DNA from 3 places in the Candidatus Brocadia sinica JPN1 genome. Region 3 is predicted to be linked to each of the others. Evidence: riboswitches for the same ligand, from Rfam matches in the RefSeq annotation. Region 3 holds a riboswitch; each other region holds the start of a gene.

Region 1 (2,275 bases), 2.3 Mb from region 3:
CCGTTAGTGTTATAACTGTAAGTGATCTTTCTGCCCAATGTGTCGATAGCCCCTAAAAGTTTTCCATCCTCATCCCTTGTAAAGGTCATGGTATTGACATGCCTGTCTTCTAAATGGACAAGGAATCCATTTCTGTCATAAGACTTTTTGCTCCCCTGTCGGTCTCTTAAGGTAAAGGAACCATCTCCATTCTTTGTCAGACGGGTATAGGCGCCGAGCGGGGTGCTGTCTGCGACATCTGATTGCAGCCCGTAAAGGTCAGAGTGGCCGTGACCGTCCATAACCACAACGCTTCCCACTTTTATAAATGAATCACTCAGGATAGGAGAAAAGGTATCCGTTGAAATGGCATCCTGATTCTCTTCGGTAATTTCCAAGAGCCTGGAGTTATAGTTAAAATCCCAGTTATGACCCAGCGGGCTATCAAAGGTAACACGGCTTTTATAGGTGCGGGTAAATGTCCAGTCGAAACCACGTCCGGGGATCTTGAGGTCTGTTATCTGTAAGACAAATTCACCATTGTGAAGGGTTATGGGGTCGGGGGTGTCATTTTTCAAGCCACCGCTTGCAATCATGGAAGCGGTATCAGGTGGTGGGCATATTGTGCAGGTTGCGTCAATAAAAATGCCACCCCTTGCTTGAACAAATTTTTTCCCGTGTGTGGACGTGCTGTTGAAAGGACAAACAAAGAAGTCGTCATTGATTATAAGTCCCGATAATATGAGTGTTGGTGTAACCATTGCGACTGGCGTTGGTTCAGCCTCTTTTACGGCAACGACGACCTCACCAAACATCGCCTGCATCGGTCTGCTCATAAAATACCATTGAATTGCAAAACTCGTCTGTCCAGCCACTACGGTAGTAATCGTAAATACACCGTGGTGGGCAGTGAATGGCGTATCTGATGATATCGTTGCAACATTCGGATCACCTGTATTTAAAGGCGTATACAGGGTTTCTTCCTCTGTAAGATCAGCCGTGATCTGCCAGGTCGTTGTCTCTCCAACTTTCATCTCTAAGACAGAGGGGCCGCATGTATGGGCATATCCGGCCAAGGTAAATATGACAGAAGAAAAAATGAAGAAGGCAAAAGCAAACAGATATTTTACGAAAGTACGTTGTGCACGCTTTGGAAATTTAAAGCTATGTGGTTGCATAGTTTCCTCCTTTTATGGCTGGACTTTTTCTTCGATGCCCTTAGATTGGTAGAATGGTAGCAAAATGGTTATTATTGCATCTTTCAAGAACTCCCAGAAGGCCATTGATCGATGATATTTACAAAATAAAAAAGCCTTACTGCAAAGATATTTCCTGGAAACATCTTCGGCAGTAAGGCTATCTTTTTTCCCAACAAGCGGTCTTTTATAAACTGCGCTCTTGGTCTGTTTAAAAGACCCTTTACTTTGCGCCACCTGATCACTCAGGGTTTGTCTTTATCGCGATGGTTTTTTTATTGTATAAATAAATTGATGGAGATAAATTGTTTTCAGTCGTAATGGTTAACAATAATTATTATAGTTATCAATAAAAATATAAAATATCTTGAAACACTATTTCCGTCGAGGTATGATTTTTCAACCATTCATAACCATTATTCCATGAAAAACACATCCTTCACATTTAAGCATCATGGCTGGCTGGGTATTGGATTAATCTGTTTTGTTGAGTGCTGCTTGCTCATTCAGCATCACAATTACTTTGCTTATAAAATCAGCATCTGGGCAACCCCTTTATGTTGGTTGGGCTACGTGATGCTTTTAGATGCGATTATTTTTAGGCTCAAAGGGAATTCACTCCTCTGTAACCGCAGACGGGAATTTTACATTCAGATGCCCCTGTCTATTGCCTTCTGGCTCCTATTTGAATTTTACAACCTCCATCTTGCAAACTGGGAATATCAGGGTTTGCCGAAAAACAGGATAGAACTCTGTATTGGAATGGGACTGGCCTTTGCTCTGATCATGCCGGGGATGTTTCAAACCACAGAACTCATCAAAACCCTGAAATTTTTCGATCGATTTCGGATTGCCAATCTCCGCGTTTCAAACAGGATTATATATACCAGTATTGTCCTGGGATTCTTTTTTATCATGGCTCCATTGCTCATCAGCAGAGACTATGCCCGTTATCTCTTTGGGCTGGTCTGGACGGGATATGTCATGATATTCGACCCCATCGTATATTGTAGCAAAGGGGAATCATTATTAAAGGATTTAGAAGAAGGCAGGCTTTCCCGGATATTGAGCCTCTTCGTAGCAGGTTACATCTGCGGTTT
Region 2 (2,275 bases), 1.6 Mb from region 3:
AAGCTGGACCCTGCGAACGCTGATCTCCACAACAATCTGGGGATTATTTTTACAGATATGGAGCAGTTTGAGAAGGCCATACATGAATTTGATACCGCAATTCGACTCAATCCAAAATTGGCCAATGTGCATAATAACCTTGGCATTGTCTATGCGAAGAAGGGTTATCCCGATAAGGCTGTTAATGAACTGAATGAGGCAGTTGCACGGGGATTTGACAATGCGGATGTGCATAATAATTTAGCGGGGATATATTTGACGAAGGGATCAACAGATAACGCGATTGCTGAACTTCAGTTGGCCTTAAAATGTAATCCTGTAGATAGCAATGCCCACTGTAACCTGGGAAATGCTTATATGTCAAAAAATCTTGTGGATGAAGCCATTTCTGAGTTTAAAGAGGCAGTAAAATACAATCCCGCCGATGGAGAGATATACTATTATCTTGGAAATGCCTTTTACCGGAAAGGACAATACAGTGAATCGGTAGATTCTCTTCACCAATCGGTTCACTATCAGCCGAATAACCCGTTAGCACATAAACTACTCGGCGTTATTTATGCAAATTACTTAAACAACCCTTCCAGCGCATTATTCCACCTGAACGAAACACTCAGATTAGACTCTCGGCAATCCATGGCAAAAGAAATAACGGAATTCATCAGCAAGCTAAAAAATAAGTAGCCAATGGTTATCTGTGTTCTTTCATAAGATTTTCATGAACAGGGTTTCTTCGGTAAGTGGGTTCCCAATTCGGCGCTTAGAAACCAGAAATTATTTATTGACAATGAAAAAATTACATTTATAATATAACAACGATAAAGGCAAACTCCGAGTGATCGGGGGACGCAAAGGAAAGGGTCTTTAATAGGTTCATGCGGGGTTCACCTGAGATAATAAAAGAGACGCGTACCATAGAGGAAGCTTTAACTTTTAAAGATAGCCTTACTGCCGAAGATGTTCGGGAATGAATATTTTCACAGCAAGGCTTTTTTTATTTCTAAAAACTTTAAGTTAAGGCGGCATTCTATGCATAGAAAAATAGTATCCTTATTGTCGCGAAACTCGAAGATCTATTTTAGGAATAGAATCATGCACCAGGGCGAGAGGATGGTTCAATGCCTTTCGCTCATTATGATACTGGTTGCATCGGGCTTGTGTGTTTCTACACCCTTTTTTACCAGTGTAAAGATTGAAAGAACGAAAAGACCGGAAGGCCTTGGAAGTTCCTCCTATGTGCAAGATCTCGAAAAACTCTGTCGCATCAATACAAATGGAAGACCATGGGAGTATATCGTTATACATCACAGCGCCACGGCAAAAGGTAATGCCGCCCGATTTGACCATTACCACCGGAAAAACAGAAAATGGCAGCATGGCCTCGCTTACCATTTTGTGATTGGGAACGGATCTGTTTCAGGAGATGGTGAAATTGAGGTTGGTGAGCGCTGGAAAAAACAAATTCATGGCGCCCATACAGCGAATATGGATTGTAATCGTGTAGCAATCGGGGTTTGTCTGGTTGGTGATTTTGAAAACGGGGGAGCCCCAACCGAAAACCAACTCGATTCGCTCGTCAGACTTATCCAATATCTTTCCAGAAAATACAATATTGCTTCATCTAATATATTACAGCATAAAGAGGTGCATCAGAAATGTACCGCCTGTCCAGGTAAAAATTTCCCATTTGCAGAGATTAAGACAAGATTGCTGCAAATCGCATCAAAAGGAAGCAAGCATATCCAGGAATTATAATGGTAGGCTTTTGTTGTGTTCGTGTAAAAAGTTATTTTTGAGGAAGTTTTTGTTCTGTAGTTATTAGTAAGTCTCGTGTAACTCTTTTTGTTACGGCTACGCTGGGTTACTTTGTTTGTGTTTTTAATAGTTCTGTCTTTACCTCTTCAATAGACATACCATAAGGCCTTCCATGCTCTTGTAATTTTTTGTCATATTTGTAATTTCGGGCAGCCACAAGTCCTAAACCTCCTCCCTGGAAATACTCATATATCATAATGGTCTGTTCTTCGGTATCTACAAGATAAAATGGCTGTCTGTTACCTTGCTTCTCTCCCACAACACCAAAAACATGCCGTGCGTTCCCATCACCTTGCGCAACGACATAATTTGTCGTGTTTTTCAATACCAGCACTATGAGTAGTAAGACAATAATAACGAGTAAAAGGGTGTTCGTATTATAGAGTTTGTGCATGGTTGCATCTCCAGGGCTGATTCCACATTTTTAGTGATCTGTTTGAAGAAAAATTGCTAATTCTTT
Region 3 (2,275 bases):
CCATCAAAACTCAACGCCCCACCATTCTTGCCGGTTGTCCATGTGGCCCCATTGATGGTACCATTATTTCCGTAGATTGAAGAATCAATAGCGATAGTACCGTTCCCTTCATCAAATTTATAGTACCCTACCATACCGGCTTTAAAAACGGTAATATTCACTGCGCTAGAAGTCGTCGTTGCTCCATCGTTATCTGTTGCTTTTGCTGAGAGTATATAACTGCCAGCGGTTACATTGTTCCATGTGAGAATGTGAGGTTCGGAAGTTGTTTCACCAAGTTTTGTGCTCCCCGCGTAATACTCAACCTTGCTCACGACACCATCAATATCCGAGGCCGTTGCCGTTATCGTTATGTCCGTTGGTGTTGTAAATGTCGCCCCCTCAGTCGGGTTGGTAATAGCCACAGTGGGCGATGCATTATCTCCCAAACCATCAGCAAGATTTTTCCCTCTCGAGAGTATTTCATTGGCGCCTCCTCCCGTCACGACAAATAAATATGCGGTGTAGGGTGAATGTGTCCTGTTAAAAGTAGGGCAAAGTTCAAAGCCTTTGTTCCACAAAAGCTTTATAATGTCTATCTGCGATACAGGCGCTACCCTACCAAATCCTCTCCCATTTGCCTCGTTGTATACACCCATGATAAACCACCCGTGATAATCCAGAGGCCCAGGTTGGTCTATTTCGGTAATATTTTGGTAACCCACATCACCCGGATACCGATCAAAATAAATATTGGGATAAATTACGTAACCCCTTTTCCACTCACTCGCGCCATATATTTCGTACACCCCACTACTACTACCACCGCCTCCAGGAGATCCCTGGTCCACAATATTTGTGCCATACTTTAGGTATTTCGTTTTTATATAATGACTGTCTGGATAGATTGATACCTCTGACACCTTGGCTCCATTATCCCACTCGAGTCGAACGGTCTTGACATTTGCATCATCCTGCACAACAACCGCTGTTGTAAGTGTTCCACGATTAGCGCATGCATCAAGGTAAAACCCTGCCTGATCCTCATTGACACTCTTGATCACCAGATCCTTGATCGCATGTTCATAATGGTGTCCGCCGAAAAAACGTCCATATTTCAGTCTTATCTTACTATTCTCTAGAGATACTTCCAATGCTCCATCTGTATCTGCCCCAATGCTAATACTTCCCCATTCTTGCGCAAAAGAGGGAAAAGACAGAATGAATAAAAATCCTAATATGCCGGTGAAAGAAATCGCCCCTAATATTAATTTATGTCGAATAGCCATTTTCTTACTCCCCAATTAACATTCAAATAAAAAAGCCTTACTGCAAAGATATTCATAAAAACATCTTCGGCAGTAAGGCTATCTTGTTTAAACTACTTCCCTGTATGTTTAAAGACCCTTTACTTTGCGTCCCCTGATTACTCAGGGTTTGCCCTTATCGAAATGTATTTCTATATAATTAGTGTGTTAGTGTGTTAGTGTGTTAGTGTGTTAGTGTGTTAGTGTGTTAGTGTGTTAGTGTGTTAGTGTGTTAGTGTGTTAGTGTGTTAGTGTGTTAGTGTAAAATACAGCATAATCACATCTGTGTCAAACAAAAAATAAAAATAATTATTAATAACCTAAATCCTGCAACAAGGCAAAGCCTTGTTGCAGGATTAGACGAGAAAAGGTAGAATCTCCAAGGGAATTGAAGGTATTTTAAGAATAAAAACACCTAAAAGGAGGTTCACCTTTTCAATGAAGACTATAGCACAAAACGGGGAAAGAAGACAACCGAAAATCAAGACGGAGATGAGTGGGAAGGGATTAACAGTACACGCAGCACTCTTACCAGTCCTAACCTTTATGTATGGGGAATATGGGGAAGTTGTTATTCAGGCAGAGAGTACAAGAGGCAATCCGTAAGGAGCGGGGGGGCAAATGCCCAGTATCAGATTGTTGATGCCATGCAAATGGCAGTAATCGGTTTGATAGCCGGAGCGACCTCGATGGTGCAGATAACGAAGGTATGGGCAGATGAGGTACTGATGAAGATGGCGGGATGGAAAAGAATCCTGTAGATACGACAATAGGACGTATGATGAAGCTGGTAACGCAGAGGGATATTGTGGAGCTGACAGGGATAATCCATCGATTCAGGGGACAGGTGTGGAAACGGGCGGTGCGTTCAGGTCACAGATTGAGAAGTGCGCTGAGCGATATGTGGATAGACGTTGATTCAACCGTGGATGGAGTATATGGGAATCAGGAAGGAGCAGAGGTTGGATACAATCCTAAGAAAAAGGGCC

The links. Region 3 has a riboswitch for cyclic di-GMP ahead of BROSI_RS15340 (LamG-like jellyroll fold domain-containing protein). Riboswitches for the same ligand answer to the same signal wherever they lie in the genome.
Region 1: linked by a shared signal. The riboswitch ahead of BROSI_RS04960 (DUF6531 domain-containing protein) and the one ahead of BROSI_RS15340 (LamG-like jellyroll fold domain-containing protein) in region 3 are both predicted to bind cyclic di-GMP.
Region 2: linked by a shared signal. The riboswitch ahead of BROSI_RS07885 (peptidoglycan recognition protein family protein) and the one ahead of BROSI_RS15340 (LamG-like jellyroll fold domain-containing protein) in region 3 are both predicted to bind cyclic di-GMP.

The regions. Positions count from the first base shown of each region.
Region 1 is NZ_BAFN01000001.1:1,090,687-1,092,961, reverse strand. It holds gene BROSI_RS04960 (DUF6531 domain-containing protein) at 1-1,157, opposite strand, end outside; cyclic di-GMP riboswitch class I at 1,323-1,442, opposite strand; gene BROSI_RS04950 (hypothetical protein) at 1,599-2,275, shown strand, end outside.
Region 2 is NZ_BAFN01000001.1:1,775,064-1,777,338, forward strand. It holds gene BROSI_RS07880 (tetratricopeptide repeat protein) at 1-684, shown strand, start outside; cyclic di-GMP riboswitch class I at 814-956, shown strand; gene BROSI_RS07885 (peptidoglycan recognition protein family protein) at 1,030-1,755, shown strand; gene BROSI_RS07890 (hypothetical protein) at 1,862-2,209, opposite strand.
Region 3 is NZ_BAFN01000001.1:3,354,439-3,356,713, reverse strand. It holds gene BROSI_RS15340 (LamG-like jellyroll fold domain-containing protein) at 1-1,268, opposite strand, end outside; cyclic di-GMP riboswitch class I at 1,334-1,431, opposite strand; partial or broken gene BROSI_RS19265 (transposase) at 1,725-2,275, shown strand, end outside.